2 regions of the Streptomyces sp. NPDC048481 genome follow, and region 2 is predicted to be linked to the other one. Evidence: riboswitches for the same ligand, from Rfam matches in the RefSeq annotation. Region 2 holds a riboswitch; the other holds the start of a gene.

Region 1 (7,768 bases), on a different contig from region 2:
CGATCCGGGAGCCGTCCGGGGACCAGCGGGGCGAGAGCTGGGCGTTCGGCAGGTCGGTGAGCCGCTCGGCGACGCCCGAGGCGACGTCGTGGCGCCACAGGTTCGCGGTGCCGGCCCGGTCGCTGACGTAGACGAGGGAGCGGCCGTCGGGCGACCAGTCGGGGGAGGAGTTGAAGTAGCCGTCCGAGACGATCCTGACGGGCCGCTCGGCGCCGGTGCGCAGCCACAGCGCGTTCAGCGCCCGGAAGGCGACCTTGCGGCCGTCGGGGGAGAGCGCGGGGTCGGCGATGCCCAGGACGTCCTGGGGACCGTCGCCGGTCAGGTCCGGTCCCCTGCGCTTGTCGTGGTCCACCCGCCGCACCTCGACCGAGGCGGTGAACGGGACCATGGCGCGCCCGCCGCCACCGTCGAGCCGGCGCCTGCATATCCGGCCGTCGGCCGTGTAGAGCAGCTCGTCGGCCGACAGCCAGACCGGCGCCAGCGGGAAGACGTCCTCGTCCTCGGAGACGACCCGGTCGTCCACCATGAGTTCGGCGCGCGCGCCGGTGACCCGGACGTACGCCACCCGGCGGCCGTCGGGGGCGAACGACGGCGCGTACAGCGCGGCGTCCGCGGGGCCGGTGAGCAGGGTCCGCGCCGCTCCCGTCGCGAGGTCGACGGCCTCGATCGAGCCGTACTCGGCGACGTAGGCCACCTCCCGCCCGTCCGGGGACCACGTCGGCATGGCGAGGTCGCGGTCCTGCCGGGTGATCGCGCGGCGCACGCCCGTCGAGAGGTCGAGGACCTCGATCCGCCCGGCGTTGTCCCGGTCCGAGGCGAACGCGACCGAACGGCCGTCCGGCGAGACCTTGGGCTCCTGGTCGTACCCGTCGCCGCTGGTCAGCCGGCGCGCCCCGGACCCGTCGACGCCGATGCGCCACAGGTCGTACGTCCCGTCGCGGAACGACTGGAACACCAGGCTGCGTCCGTCGGGCGCCCAGTGCGGCTGCGTCGCGTCCAGCACGTCGTCGGTGAGCCGGCGGGCCGTGCCGCCCTTGAGCGGTAACAGCCAGATCGCGTTGAGCGCGTCCATCGCGAGCGTCGTGCCGTCCGGCGACAGCGCGACGCACAGATTGGCGCTCTCATGGGTGTCGACGCGGACGAGGCCGTTTCCGGCCGCCCCGCCGGCCGCGTCGTCGGCGTACGCGACGCCGCCCGCGCCGAGCCAGAGCGCCCCCAGCCCGACGGCGCCCGAACGGTGCAGCAGAGAACGCCGGGAAAGCCCCGGACTTTCCCCGGAAATGTCCTCGGATGCTCCGGATCCCTGTTCCGTCACAGTAATCCTCCCTCGTGCGGAGGCAGACAACGCACCGTCAATCCCCCGTGGAGCCGGCCCGTTGTTCGGGCGTGCGTTCGTACGGCCCGTCGAATATATGGCATCGGTCAATGCGAGGGAGGGGCGCGAGGGAAATCGGAGAACAATTCCCGGCGGAATCGGGCGTCGTGCGGGCGATCGGTTGTTTCGGTCGCCGTGCGGCACGGAGAAATGCCGAAGGCCACCCGGCGAGGTGCCCGGGTGGCCTTCGGCAGACGGCGAGTCGGCCGACACGCCTGAGAACGTCGAGGCGCTGCTCTAGCACTCGATGATGTTCACGGCCAGCCCGCCGCGGGCCGTCTCCTTGTACTTGACGCTCATGTCGGCGCCGGTGTCCTTCATGGTCTTGATGACCTTGTCCAGGGACACCTTGTGCGAGCCGTCGCCGCGCATCGCCATGCGGGCCGCCGTGACCGCCTTCACCGCGGCCATGCCGTTGCGCTCGATGCAGGGGATCTGCACCAGACCGCCGACGGGGTCGCAGGTGAGGCCGAGGTTGTGCTCCATGCCGATCTCGGCCGCGTTCTCGACCTGCTCGGGGGAGCCGCCCATCACCTCGGCCAGGGCGCCCGCCGCCATCGAGCAGGCGGAGCCGACCTCGCCCTGGCAGCCGACCTCGGCGCCGGAGATGGAGGCGTTCTCCTTGAACAGCATGCCGATCGCGCCGGCCGCGAGGAGGAAGCGGACCACACCGTCCTCGTCCGCGCCGGGAACGAAGTTCATGTAGTAGTGCAGGACCGCGGGGATGATGCCGGCCGCGCCGTTGGTCGGGGCCGTCACCACCCGGCCGCCGGCCGCGTTCTCCTCGTTGACCGCCATCGCGTACAGCGTGATCCACTCCATGGAGTGGGCCAACGCGTCGCCCTCCGCCCGCAGTTGACGGGCCGTCATGGCGGCGCGGCGGCGCACCCGCAGACCGCCCGGCAGGATGCCCTCCTGGGACATGCCCCGGGACACACAGGCCTGCATCACGCGCCAGATCTCCAGCAGCCCGGCCCGGATCTCGTCCTCCGTGCGCCAGGCCCGCTCGTTCTCCAGCATCAGGGAGGAGATCGACAGGCCGGTCTCACGGGTCAGGCGCAGCAGCTCGTCACCCGTGCGGAAGGGGTACTTCAGCACCGTGTCGTCGAGCTTGATGCGGTCCTCGCCGACCGCGTCCTCGTCGACGACGAAGCCGCCGCCGACCGAGTAATACGTCTTGGACAGCAGTTCCGCGCCCGAGGCGTCGTGGGCCCACACCGTCATGCCGTTGGCGTGGTAGGGCAGGGCCTTGCGGCGGTGCAGCACCAGGTCGTCGTCGAAGGAGAACGCGATCTCGTGGCTGCCGAGCAGCCGCAGCCGTGAGGACTCTTTGATCCGCGCCACCCGGTCGTCCGCGCCCGCGACGTCGACGGTGCGCGGCGAGGCGCCCTCCAGTCCGAGCAGCACCGCCTTGGGGGTGCCGTGGCCGTGGCCGGTCGCGCCCAGCGAGCCGTACAGCTCGCAGCGGACCGACGCGGTGGACTCCAGCAGGCCCTCGTTGCGCAGCCGCCGCGCGAACATGCGCGCCGCGCGCATCGGGCCGACAGTGTGGGAGCTGGACGGGCCGATGCCGATCGAGAACAGGTCGAAGACCGAGATGGCCACGGGTACTCCTTCAAAAAGGGCGGGGGCGCACGTCGTCGGGCGCCCCCGCCGTGGAACTACTTGTTCAGGCCGGGGTACAGCGGGTGCTTGTCGGCCAGGGCGGTGACCCGGGCCTTCAGCTCCGCCCGGTCGGCCTCCGCGAAGGGCGAGGGCGCCGTCAGCGTCCGCGCGATCACGTCGGCGACCTCCGCGAAGTCCTCGGCGGTGAAGCCGCGGGTCGCGAGGGCCGGCGTGCCGATCCGCAGGCCCGAGGTGACCATCGGCGGCCGGGGGTCGTTCGGGACCGCGTTGCGGTTGACCGTGATGCCGACCTCGTGGAGACGGTCCTCGGCCTGCTGCCCGTCGAGCTCCGACTCGCGCAGGTCGACCAGGATCAGATGGACGTCCGTACCGCCGGACAGGACGTTCACACCCGCCTTGCGCGTGTCCTCGGCCGTCAGACGCTCGGCGAGGATGCGCGCACCGTCCACTGTACGGCGCTGGCGCTCCTTGAAGTCCTCCGAGGCCGCGACCTTGAAGGAGACCGCCTTGGCGGCGATCACGTGCTCCAGGGGGCCGCCCTGGAAGCCCGGGAAGACGGACGAGTTCAGCTTCTTCGCGAACGCCTTCTTCGCGAGGATGACACCGCCCCGGGGCCCGCCCAGCGTCTTGTGGGTGGTGGAGGTGACGACGTCGGCGTACGGGACCGGGTTCGGGTGCAGGCCCGCCGCGACCAGACCGGCGAAGTGCGCCATGTCCACCCACAGGTACGCCTCGACCTCGTCGGCGATCCGGCGGAACTCGGCGAAGTCCAGCTGCCTCGGGTACGCCGACCAGCCCGCGATGATCACCTTGGGGCGGTGCTCCTTGGCGAGCTTCTCCACCTCGGCCATGTCGACCAGGCCGGTCGCCTCGTCCACGTGGTAGGCGACCACGTCGAACTGCTTGCCGGAGAAGTTCAGCCGCATCCCGTGGGTCAGGTGGCCGCCGTGCGCCAGGTCGAGCCCGAGGATGGTGTCGCCGGGCTGGGCCAGCGCGAACAGGGCGGCCTGGTTGGCGGACGCGCCGGAGTGGGGCTGCACGTTGGCGTACTCGGCGCCGAACAGCTCCTTGATCCGGTCGATCGCGATCTGCTCGGCGACGTCCACGTGCTCGCAGCCGCCGTAGTAGCGGCGGCCCGGGTAGCCCTCGGCGTACTTGTTGGTCAGCACCGAGCCCTGCGCCTCCATGACCGCGAGCGGAGCGAAGTTCTCCGAGGCGATCATCTCGAGCGTGGACTGCTGGCGGTTCAGCTCGGCGTCGACCGCGGCGGCGATCTCCGGGTCGAGCTCGTGCAGGGGCGTGTTCAGGACGGACATGCGTCTGCGACTCCTCAGCCGGCGGTGTAGGCGGTGTACTCGTCGGCGGAGAGCAGGTCGCCCGGCTCGTCCGTGACGCGTACCTTGAACAGCCACCCGCCCTCGAAGGGGGCGGAGTTCACCAGCGACGGGTCGTCGACGACGTCCTGGTTGACCTCGGCGATCTCACCGGAGACGGGGGCGTACAGCTCGCTGACCGACTTCGTCGACTCCAGTTCGCCGCAGGACTCGCCCGCGGTCACCGCGTCGCCGACCTCCGGGAGCTGGACGAAGACCACGTCGCCGAGCGCGTTGGCCGCGTGCTCCGTGATGCCGACCGTCGAGACGCCGTCCTCGACGACCGACAGCCACTCGTGCTCCTTGCTGTAGCGCAGCTGCTGGGGGTTGCTCATGGCCTGAATTCTCCTGTACGCGGGGGAGTGCTGATGAAGGGGGACGGCTGCGGGCGCGCGTGAGCAGCGAAAATGTGCGCAGTCTCACGCGGTCCGGTCGCACACGTGGGCGCGGGGACGCGCCCAGTGTCTACTTCTGGCGCCGGTAGAACGGCAGCGCCACGACCTCGTACGGCTCGTGCGCGCCGCGGATGTCGACGCCGACGCCCGGGGCGCCCGGCGCCGCGTGGGCCGCGTCGACGTACGCCATCGCGATCGGCTTGCCGAGGGTGGGGGAGGGGGCGCCGGAGGTGACCTCGCCGATCACCTCGCCGCCGGCGACGACCGCGTACCCGGCGCGCGGGACGCGGCGCCCCTCGGCGACCAGGCCGACCAGCACGCGCGGCGGCTTCTCCTCGGCCCGGGCGGCGGCCGCGGCGAGCGCCTCGCGCCCCACGAAGTCGCCCTCCTTCTGGAACTTCACCACCCGGCCGAGACCGGCGTCGAACGGGGTGAGGGAGGTGCTCAGCTCGTGCCCGTACAGCGGCATGCCCGCCTCCAGGCGCAGCGTGTCCCGGCAGGACAGACCGCAGGGGACCAGGCCGGCGCCCTCGCCGGCCTCGGTGAGCGCCTGCCACAGTTCGATGGCGTGCTCCGGCTTCACGAACAGCTCGAAGCCGTCCTCACCGGTGTAGCCGGTGCGCGCGATGAGCGCGGGGACGCCGGCGACCGTGCCGGGCAGACCGGCGTAGTACTTCAGGCCGTCGAGGTCGGCGTCGGTCAGCGACTTCAGGATGCCGGGGGACCGCGGGCCCTGGACGGCGATCAGCGCGTAGGCGTCCCGGTCGTCGCGGACCTCGGCGTCGAAGCCCGCCGAGCGCTCCACGAGGGCGTCCAGCACGACCTGGGCGTTGGAGGCGTTCGCGACGACCATGTACTCGCTCTCGGCGAGCCGGTACACGATCAGGTCGTCCAGAATGCCGCCGTCGGCCCGGCAGATCATGGTGTAGCGGGCGCGGCCCGTGCCCACGGCCGCGAGGTCGCCCACCAGGGCGAAGTTCAGGAGTGCGGCCGCCTGCGGGCCGCTCACGGTGATCTCGCCCATGTGCGAGAGGTCGAAGAGCCCGGCCCGGGTGCGCACGGCGGTGTGCTCGTCGCGCTCGGAGCCGTAGCGCAGGGGCATGTCCCAGCCGGCGAAGTCGGTCATCGTCGCGCCCAGCGAGCGATGCAGGGCGTCGAGCGCGGTGCGGCGCACGGCCGTGGATTCGGTACTGCTCATCGGTCGTCTCCCAGGGGCAATGGGGTCCCCCGCGCGAGCGGATCCGGGCGTGGGGGATGGCGAGGTCGTTCCTCCCCATCTGTCATCGGAACCTGAGAGGTTCGCCATGATCGCGAAGATCGTGACTTGCACCTTGGGTGGAGCCGCCCGTGGGCGACCCGCTTTTCAGATGTGCCTCGCCCGCGCGGTAACGGTGCCTGAGAGATTCAAGGGAGGGACTTGCTCCTTCGGCGCCCCAGCGAAGCTGCTGCTGAGGACTCTCCCGCGCGGATTCAAACGGCCGGTATGCAGTTGGCGCGGCCATCATCGCACGGCCCGCCCCGATCACGGCAGGCCGGATCTGTAACCGGCCTGTGTCGGTACGCGCACGAAAACGCGAGACGCCGCCCATTACCTTCTCTTTACGCTTGACGGGGATGAGGCCAACCTGACCCCAGGGGAGGACGATCACGGTGAACAGGACGACGCGCACGGCGAGGACCACGGCGTTCGCCACCGGCGCGGGGATCGCGCTGCCCGCCCGGCCGGGCCCGGCGGCCCGGGAGGCGCGCGCCGCGCGGCCCGCGCCCGTGGTCCGCGACCTGCGCGACCGGGCCGGCCGCAGCCCGCACGGCCTGCTCTTCGGACCCCGGGACCTGGTCGTGGTGACCGGCCTGCCCGGCAGCGGAAAGTCCACGCTGATGCGGCGGACCGCGGGCGGCGTCCGGGTCGACTCCCAGGACACCCGCGACCGCTGGGACGCGCGCATGCCCGGCTTCCTGCCCTACGCCCTCTACCGCCCCCTCGTCCGTCTCTCCCACTACGCCGGGCTGCGCCGGGCCCTGCGCGGCGGCGGGGGCGTCGTCGTGCACGACTGCGGCGCACAGGCCTGGGTCCGCGGCTGGCTGGGCCGCGCGGCCCGCCGCCGCGGCGGCACGCTCCACCTGATCGTCCTCGACGTCGGCGCGGACACGGCGCTGGCGGGCCAGCGCGAGCGCGGCCGGGGCGTCTCGCGCTACGCCTTCCTGCGGCACCGCCGCGCGGCCGCCCGGCTGCTGCGCGCGGCGGAGAAGGGACGGCTGCCCGCGGGCTGCGGGGCGGCGGTCCTGCTCGACCGGCCCGCGGCCGACGTCCTGCGGCGCATCGGCTTCACGGGCTGAACCGGGCATCCCGGCACCCGTTAGCCTTTCGGTCACAGCAGTGAGAGCGGTTCTCGGCAGGCGGTAGGCAGATGGACTTCCCACCGGCGGACTTCCCGACGGATTTCCCGGCGCAGGCACACCCCCATTCGCACGGCGGATGGCCCGGCAACGAGCTGGAGGAGGTGCTCTCCGCCTCCCTCGGCGTGCCCGAGGCCGGCGCCCGGATCGTGGAGGTGCTCGGCCGCAGCTTCGTATGGGTGCCGCTGCCCAGCGGCGGCGGCCCGCACAGCGGCCCCCTCGACCTGCCCACGCTGGAGCTGGACGGCCAGGTGTACGTGCCGGTCTTCAGCTCCGAGGAGCAGCTGCGCCGGGTCGCCGGCGCGCACATGTCGTTCACGGTCGCCCCGGCCGTGGAGTTCGCCCGCGGGCTGCCCCCGCAGGCCGGCATCCTGGTCAACCCCGACGGCGTGGTCGGCGTCCCGCTGCCGCCGCCGGCCGTGGCCGAACTGTGCCGGGCGGGCCGCACCCCGCTGGACGGCCCGGCGAGCGGCGGCCGGGTCCGCCTCTACGAGCCCGACTGGCAGGACGACCCCGTCGACTTCCTGGCCGCGGCCTCCGCGGAGTTCGAGGCCATCGGCGTGGTCCGCACCGCCCGCCGCTGCCTGGCCGCCATCGAGACG
Region 2 (7,768 bases):
GGTGTCCGAGTCGAGATGCCCTCCAACCAACCGATCGTGCTGCTGCGTGAAGTGGGAGGCGACCGCTACCTTCCCATCTGGATCGGACCGGGTGAGGCGACGGCGATCGCCTTCGCCCAGCAGGGCATGGCTCCCGCACGGCCGCTGACCCACGATCTGTTCAAGGACGTGCTGGAGGCCGTCGGCCAGGAGCTCACCGAGGTGCGCATCACGGATCTGCGCGAGGGCGTCTTCTACGCGGAGCTGGTCTTCGCCAGCGGGGTCGAGGTGAGCGCGCGGCCGTCGGACGCCATAGCGCTGGCGCTGCGCACCGGAACGCCGATCTACGGCAGTGACACGGTGCTCGACGACGCGGGGATCGCCATCCCGGACGAGCAGGAGGACGAGGTGGAGAAGTTCCGCGAGTTCCTCGACCAGATCTCGCCCGAGGACTTCGGCACCAGCAACCAGTAGGCGGCAGACGTGAGCCGAGGGCGTCCCGTAGCGGGGCGCCCGCTCTGTTTCCGGCAAATGCCGGGGGCCACTGAGAGCGTCCTACGGCTGGTTCTCAGCGCATTCGGCTAGCCTTTCCCCGCGGTGGGGTACGGGAAACCACTCCTAGGGTGATTATCACTCGGCGTGCCGAGTGTGGCGATCGTTGACGCACCCCTGGTGACTGCCTACCGTCGAGAAGGCAGTTCAAGGACGGAGGTCGGCGTGAGAAGCAGCGGCGACGGTACGGCTGGGGGTGCCCCCGGACTCGGTGTCGGGGGAAGCGGTCCGTACCCTCCCCCGAGCTCTCGGTTGCGCCCGGGCGCGGGTTACCCGCACCAGGCGGGCGCGGCCGATCACGCCCCCCATCGGCCGGCGGCCGTGCCGAGCGGCGAAGGGGCGGCGTCCATGGCGTCCGAGCAGATCGGCTACCGCGGTCCGACGGCCTGCGCGGCAGCGGGCATCACTTACCGCCAACTGGACTACTGGGCCCGCACCGGGCTCGTCGAGCCGAGCGTGCGGCCCGCGCACGGATCCGGCACCCAGCGGCTGTACAGCTTCCGGGACGTCGTCGTCCTGAAGATCGTGAAACGTTTCCTGGACACCGGGGTGTCGCTGCAGAACATCCGCAGCGCCGTCCAGCACCTGCGCGAACGCGGGTTCAGCGACCTGGAGCGCATGACGCTGATGAGCGACGGCGCGACCGTGTACGAGTGCACCTCGCCGGACGAGGTCCACGCCCTGCTCCAGGGGGGGCAGGGTGTCTTCGGGATCGCCGTGGGCGTGGTGTGGCGGGACGTGGAGAGCGCGCTGTCGCAGTTGCACGGGGAGCGTGTGGACACGGGGGAGACGCTCGTCGGGCACAATCCGGCGGACGAGCTGGCGCGTCGGCGCAACCGCGCCGTCTGACGCCCTCCGGCGCGTCGGAGCGACCGGGCGGCCCGAGGCGGGTCCGGGTCCGGGGCGCCGGCGGCAATGGGGGCACGCCGTTGTCAGTGGCGTGGTGCAGCATCGGACATGTGAGAAACGCGCCCACCGTCCTGCATCTCGACATGGATGCCTTCTTCGCCCAGGCGGAGCAGGCGTCCAAGCCGAGTCTGCGCGGGAAAGCCGTGGTCGTGGGCGGTCTGGGGCCGCGCGGGGTGGTGGCGACCGCGTCCTACGAGGCGCGTGTCTTCGGAGTGCACTCCGCGATGCCGATGGCGCAGGCGCGCCGCCTGGCGCCCAACGCCGCCTATCTCGTGCCGCGCTTCGCGTTCTACCGGTCGATCAGCGAGCAGGTGATGGGGCTCCTGCGGGCGCTTTCGCCGCTGGTCGAGCCGCTGAGCCTGGACGAGGCGTTCGTGGATCTGGAGGCCGGTGAGGCCGCCTGGGACAGCGACTCCGCACGGCTGGCCGGCATCCGGCTGCGAGGGGAGATACGGGCGGTGACCGGGCTGACCGGTTCGGTGGGGCTGGCCTCCTGCAAGATGCTCGCCAAGATCGCCTCGGAGCAGGCCAAACCCGACGGCCTGGTGCTGATCGAGCCGGGCACCGAGCGGGCCATGCTCGGCCCCCTGTCCGTGCGCACGCTGCCGGGGGTCGGCCCGGCCACGGGCGACCACCTCCGGCGCGCCGGCATCACCACGGTCGACGAGATCGCCGAAGCGGGTGAGGACGAGCTGGTGAGGCTGCTGGGCAAGGCGCACGGGCACGCCCTGTACGCCATGGCGCTGGCGCGGGACGACCGGCCGGTGGTGGCCGAGCGTGAGACCAAGTCGGTGTCCGTCGAGGACACCTACGACGTGGACATCCACGACCGGACGCGGGTCGAACTGGAGGTGCACAGGCTCGCGGACCGGTGCGTGCGCAGGCTGCGCGGGGCCGGTCTGTCCGGGCGGACCATCGTGCTGAAGGTGCGGCGCTACGACTTCTCCACGCTCACCCGGTCCGAGACGCTGCGTGGGCCGACCGACGATCCCGCGGTGGTCCGGGAGGCGGCGGCGCGGCTGCTGGAGGCCGTGGACACGACCGGCGGCGTGCGGCTGCTGGGGGTCGGCGTCAGCGGCCTGGCGGACTTCACCCAGGAGGACCTGTTCGCCCAGGCCGCGGAGGAGCGTGCGGACGGGCCCGAGGAGGAACCGGCCGGTGAGCCCGTCGTCGAGGAGGCGGCGCCGGCCGAGCACCAGTGGCGGCCCGGGCACGACGTCCGGCATGCCGAGCTGGGACACGGGTGGGTGCAGGGCAGTGGGCTCGGCCGGGTGACGGTGCGTTTCGAGACGCCCGAGTCGGAGCCCGGGCGGGTGCGGACCTTCCGGACCGACGATCCGGGGCTGGAGCCCGCGGATCCGCTGCCGCTGGTGCGGCGAGGACCGGCCGCGGCCGGCGGGCCGCAGGCCGCCGGAGTGGCCGGTCCGGATCTGGGGCTCACGGGATGGGGATCCGGGAACTCTCGGTGAGACCGGTCAGTTACATAGAGTGAGGGCGAGTGGGTCGTCCGGAGGACGCCGGACGGTGTGTCGGGACTCGTGAGGGACGGCGGTGCCGGGCGGCGGGGCCGACAGGGGAGGGGGAGCAGGATGGACGTCGACGGGGAGCGGCTCGCGGAGCGGGCTGCCGGGGTGTCGCCGCAGCGGGCTGCCGAGATGGGTTCGGTGCAGGACAGGGTGGCCCGGTGGGCCGCCGGTCGCGGCGACGCGGCCGGTCTGCTGCTCGTCGGGTCGTGTGCGCGAGGGGCGGCGCGGGCCGGCTCCGACGTCGATCTGCTCCTGCTGTCGACGGCACCGGACGGGTACGCGGCCGACGACGCCTGGCTGCGGGAGCTGTCCCTGGGCGAGGTCGTGCGGGTCCGTGCCTGGGGGCCGCTCACCGAATGGCGGCATCGCACCGCGTCCGGTCTGGAGGTGGAGCTGTGCATCGGCCCCGTCGACTGGGCGAGAACCGATCCGGTCGACGCCGGTACACGGAGAGTCGTCACGGACGGAGCCCGGCCGCTGTACGACCCGGCCGGGATGCTGGGGGCGCTGATACGGGCCTGCGGCTGAGCGCTCAGCCGTCGTCCGTGCCGGCCAGATGCCCGAAGTCGCGGTCGGGCAGCGGGGGCGGGCTGCCGAGGTCGAGACCGTAGTGGTGGTAGAGCTGGAGTTCCTGCTCCGGGGAGAGGTGGCGGCCCACGCCGAAGTCCGGCGCGTCCTTGATCAGGGCCCGGTCGAACGGGATGCGCAGGGCGCCCTCGACCAGCTCGCTGGGCTCCAGAGGGACGAAGGCGTCGCGGGAGAACAGACCCGTACGTATGGCCGCCCACTCCGGCACGCCGGTCGCATCGTCCAGGTAGACCTCGTCGACGGTGCCGATCTTGGTGCCGTTGCGGTCGAACGCCTTGCGGCCGATCAGGTTGCGCGGATCGATGTCGGTCTGCACGGGCCCTCCACTGGGTCGCAACTCATCCGTTAGCACTACAAAAGGGCACAATGGGATCGGCGGCCACTCGAGAGGGTGATGTTGACCTCGCTGGTAGTCTGACAACGGCTGCTGACCCCGTGCGGGAGAGTCCTCCGAACGACATCGGAGGCGCCGAAGGAGCAAATCCTCCCCGGAATCTCTCAGGCTCACGTACCGCACGGACGAGGTCACTCTGGAAAGCAGGGCGGGGTATCGACGGCGTCGACGGTCCCCGCTCTCACCGACGGTGAAAGCCGGGCGTCCCTGGGGCGGCCGGTGAAGCTCTCAGGTTGAGATGACAGAGGGGGAGGCCGTCCGGGTACCCGCGCCGTGGTGACCCACGAAGGTCGTGTCAGACCAGGAGGCCTCCGTAATGACCGCCCATCGCATTCCACTCTCCGAACTCGAACAGGGAATCCCGTTCGAGCAGCGCCATGTAGGACCCGATCACGAGGCGCAGGCCAAGATGCTCGCGCACGTGGGCTACGGCTCGCTCGACGAGCTCACGGCCGCCGCGGTCCCGGACGTGATCAAGAACGCCGACGCGCTGGACCTGCCCGGCGCGCGCACCGAGGCCGAGGTGCTGGCCGAGCTGCGCTCCCTGGCGGATCGCAACCAGGTCCTCGCCCCGATGATCGGGCTCGGCTACTACGGCACGTTCACGCCGCCGGTCGTCCTGCGCAACGTCATGGAGAACCCCGCCTGGTACACGGCCTACACGCCGTACCAGCCGGAGATCTCGCAGGGCCGGCTGGAGGCGCTGCTGAACTTCCAGACCATGGTCGCCGACCTGACCGGACTGCCGACGTCCGGTGCGTCGCTGCTGGACGAGGGCACGGCCGCCGCCGAGGCGATGGCGCTCTCGCGGCGGATGGGGAAGAACAAGAAGGGCCTCTTCCTCGTCGACGCGGACGCGCTGCCGCAGACCATCGCCGTGATCGAGACGCGCGCTGAGCCGACCGGAGTCGAGGTCGTCGTCGCCGATCTCAGCGACGGGATCCCTGCGGAGATCGCCGAGCGTGAGATCAACGGCGTGCTGGTGCAGTACCCGGGAGCCTCCGGCGCCGTCCGTGATCTCGGGGCGCTGGTCGAGCAGGCCCACGGTCTGGGCGCGCTCGTCACGGTCGCCGCGGACCTCCTCGCGCTGACGCTGCTGAAGTCGCCGGGCGAGCTGGGGGCGGACATCGCCGTCGGCACCACCCAGCGGTTCGGGGTGCCCATGGGCTTCGGCGGACCGCACGCCGGTTACATGGCCGTCCACGAGAAGTTCGCGCGCAGCCTGCCCGGGCGGCTCGTGGGCGTGTCCGTCGACGTGGACGGCAACAAGGCCTACCGGCTCGCGCTTCAGACGCGTGAGCAGCACATCCGGCGGGAGAAGGCCACCAGCAACATCTGCACGGCGCAGGTGCTGCTCGCGGTCATGGCGGGGATGTACGCCGTCTACCACGGGCCCGACGGGCTGCGGGGGATCGCCCGGCGCACGCACCGGTACGCCGCCGTCCTCGCCGCCGGGCTCCGGGCCGGCGGGATCGACGTCGTGCACGGCTCCTACTTCGACACGCTGACCGTGCGGGCGCCGGGGAAGGCCGCGAAGGTCGTCGCCGGGGCGCGCGAGCACGGGGTGAACCTGCACCTCGTCGACGCCGACCACGTGTCGGTCGCCTGTGACGAGACGACCGGACGGGCGCAGCTGGCCGCGGTGTGGGCCGCGTTCGGCGTGACGGGCGACGTCGAGGCGCTCGACGAGGTCACCGAGGACGCGCTGCCCGCCGGTCTGCTGCGGTCCGACGCGGTCCTGACGCACCCCGTCTTCCACCGGTACCGCTCCGAGACGGCGATGCTGCGCTACCTGCGCCGCCTCGCCGACCGGGACTACGCGCTCGACCGGGGCATGATCCCCCTGGGCTCGTGCACCATGAAGCTCAACGCGACCACCGAGATGGAGCCGGTCACCTGGCCCGAGTTCGGGCAGATGCACCCCTTCGCGCCTGCCGAGCAGGCCGAGGGCTACCTGACGCTCATCCGTGAGCTGGAGGAGCGGCTCGCCGAGGTCACCGGGTACGACAAGGTGTCGTTGCAGCCGAACGCCGGGTCGCAGGGCGAGCTGGCCGGGCTGCTCGCCGTGCGCGGCTACCACCGGGGCAACGGCGACGAGCAGCGGACCGTGTGCCTGATCCCGTCCTCCGCGCACGGGACCAACGCGGCCAGCGCGGTGATGGCGGGCATGAAGGTCGTCGTCGTGAAGACCGCCGAGGACGGCGAGATCGACGTCGAGGACCTCCGCGCGAAGATCGAGAAGCACCGGGACGAGCTCGCGGTGCTGATGATCACCTACCCGTCGACGCACGGGGTGTTCGAGGAGCACGTCGCCGACATCTGCGCTCAGGTGCACGAAGCCGGCGGGCAGGTCTATGTCGACGGCGCGAACCTCAACGCGCTGGTCGGGCTGGCCAAGCCGGGGCACTTCGGCGGTGACGTCTCCCACCTGAACCTGCACAAGACGTTCTGCATCCCGCACGGCGGCGGCGGTCCGGGCGTCGGCCCGGTCGCCGTACGGTCGCACCTCGCGCCCTACCTGCCCAACCACCCGCTCCAGCCCGCCGCGGGCCCGGAGACCGGCGTGGGACCGATCTCCGCGGCTCCCTGGGGTTCCGCGGGGATCCTGCCGATCTCCTGGGCCTATGTGCGGCTCATGGGCGGCGAGGGCCTCAAGCGGGCCACCCAGGTGGCGGTGCTCAGCGCGAACTACGTCGCCAAGCGGCTGGAGCCGCACTACCCCGTGCTCTACAACGGGCCGGGCGGACTGGTGGCGCACGAGTGCATCATCGACCTGCGGCCGCTGACCAAGGCGACCGGCGTGAGCGTCGACGACGTCGCCAAGCGGCTGATCGACTACGGCTTCCACGCGCCGACGATGTCGTTCCCGGTGGCGGGGACGCTGATGATCGAGCCGACCGAGTCCGAGGACCTCGTCGAACTGGACCGGTTCTGCGACGCGATGATCGCGATCCGCGCGGAGATCGAGAAGGTCGGCTCGGGCGCATGGCCGGCCGAGGACAACCCGCTGCACCACGCCCCGCACACCGCCGCCGCCCTGGGCGGGGAGTGGGAGCACGCGTACTCGCGTGAGGAGGCCGTCTTCCCGGCCGGGGTGTCGGCCGCCGACAAGTACTGGCCGCCGGTGCGCCGGATCGACCAGGCCTTCGGTGACCGGAACCTGGTCTGCTCGTGCCCGCCGCTGGACGCGTACGAGGACTGATCGAGTATGACGACGCCCGCAGGGCCCCCTCCACGGCGGAGGGGGCCCTGCGGCCGTTCGCGGGGCCGGTGGCTCCGTCGGCGTGCGAGTGACCGCGCCGCTCGCGCCGTGTGAGCCACGCAGGCCCACGTCTGCCCGCCGTCCCTGCCCGGCGCCCTGCCGCCCCCGCTCACCGCGCGCTGTTCCCCGCCCTGCCGTTCGCTGGTTCCTGTCGGCCCGGGTGGGAAGAGACCGTCCCGCCGCAGAAGCAACCGTCTCCGCCGCACCGGATCGCGCGCGGGCCGACGCGTGTGCTGCCGGTCCCGCTCGCCGGGCGGGTCGCGGTGCGCTCTATGCCGTCGCCACGGCCACCTCGGTCGCCTTGATCAGCGCCACTACGTCGGAACCCACGAAGAGTCCCAGGTCGGTCGCCGCCTCCTTGGTGATGACCGCGGTGAGCCGGGCGCCCTCCATCGTGATCTTCACCGAGGCCATGACCTCGCCGACGGTGAGTCCGGTGATCGTGCCGGGGAGCCGGTTGCGGATCGACAGCCCTGCGACCTGCCCGGCGGCCAGGGCCACCTCGGTCGACTTCACCAGGGCGTGCACGGCGGTGCCCGGGGCGAGACCGAGCTGGTT

Evidence for each region. A riboswitch is a leader RNA that binds a small molecule or an ion and turns the genes downstream of it on or off. The one in region 2 is predicted to bind glycine.
Region 1: another riboswitch for glycine. It lies ahead of gcvT (glycine cleavage system aminomethyltransferase GcvT); the one in region 2 lies ahead of gcvP (aminomethyl-transferring glycine dehydrogenase).

The regions. Positions count from the first base shown of each region.
Region 1 is NZ_JBICXC010000009.1:234,196-241,963, reverse strand. Features, by position in the region: gene ACGFSH_RS25970 (amidohydrolase family protein) at 1-1,315, opposite strand, end outside; gene ACGFSH_RS25965 (L-serine ammonia-lyase) at 1,613-2,980, opposite strand; gene glyA (serine hydroxymethyltransferase) at 3,037-4,317, opposite strand; gene gcvH (glycine cleavage system protein GcvH) at 4,332-4,709, opposite strand; gene gcvT (glycine cleavage system aminomethyltransferase GcvT) at 4,840-5,967, opposite strand; glycine riboswitch at 6,143-6,242, opposite strand; gene ACGFSH_RS25945 (AAA family ATPase) at 6,420-7,106, shown strand; gene ACGFSH_RS25940 (enhanced serine sensitivity protein SseB) at 7,178-7,768, shown strand, end outside.
Region 2 is NZ_JBICXC010000004.1:622,698-630,465, reverse strand. Features, by position in the region: gene ACGFSH_RS16940 (bifunctional nuclease family protein) at 1-453, shown strand, start outside; gene ACGFSH_RS16935 (MerR family transcriptional regulator) at 697-1,380, shown strand; gene ACGFSH_RS16930 (DNA polymerase IV) at 1,491-2,909, shown strand; gene ACGFSH_RS16925 (nucleotidyltransferase domain-containing protein) at 3,030-3,494, shown strand; gene ACGFSH_RS16920 (PRC-barrel domain-containing protein) at 3,499-3,870, opposite strand; glycine riboswitch at 3,983-4,078, shown strand; gene gcvP (aminomethyl-transferring glycine dehydrogenase) at 4,265-7,150, shown strand; gene ACGFSH_RS16910 (molybdopterin-binding protein) at 7,481-7,768, opposite strand, start outside.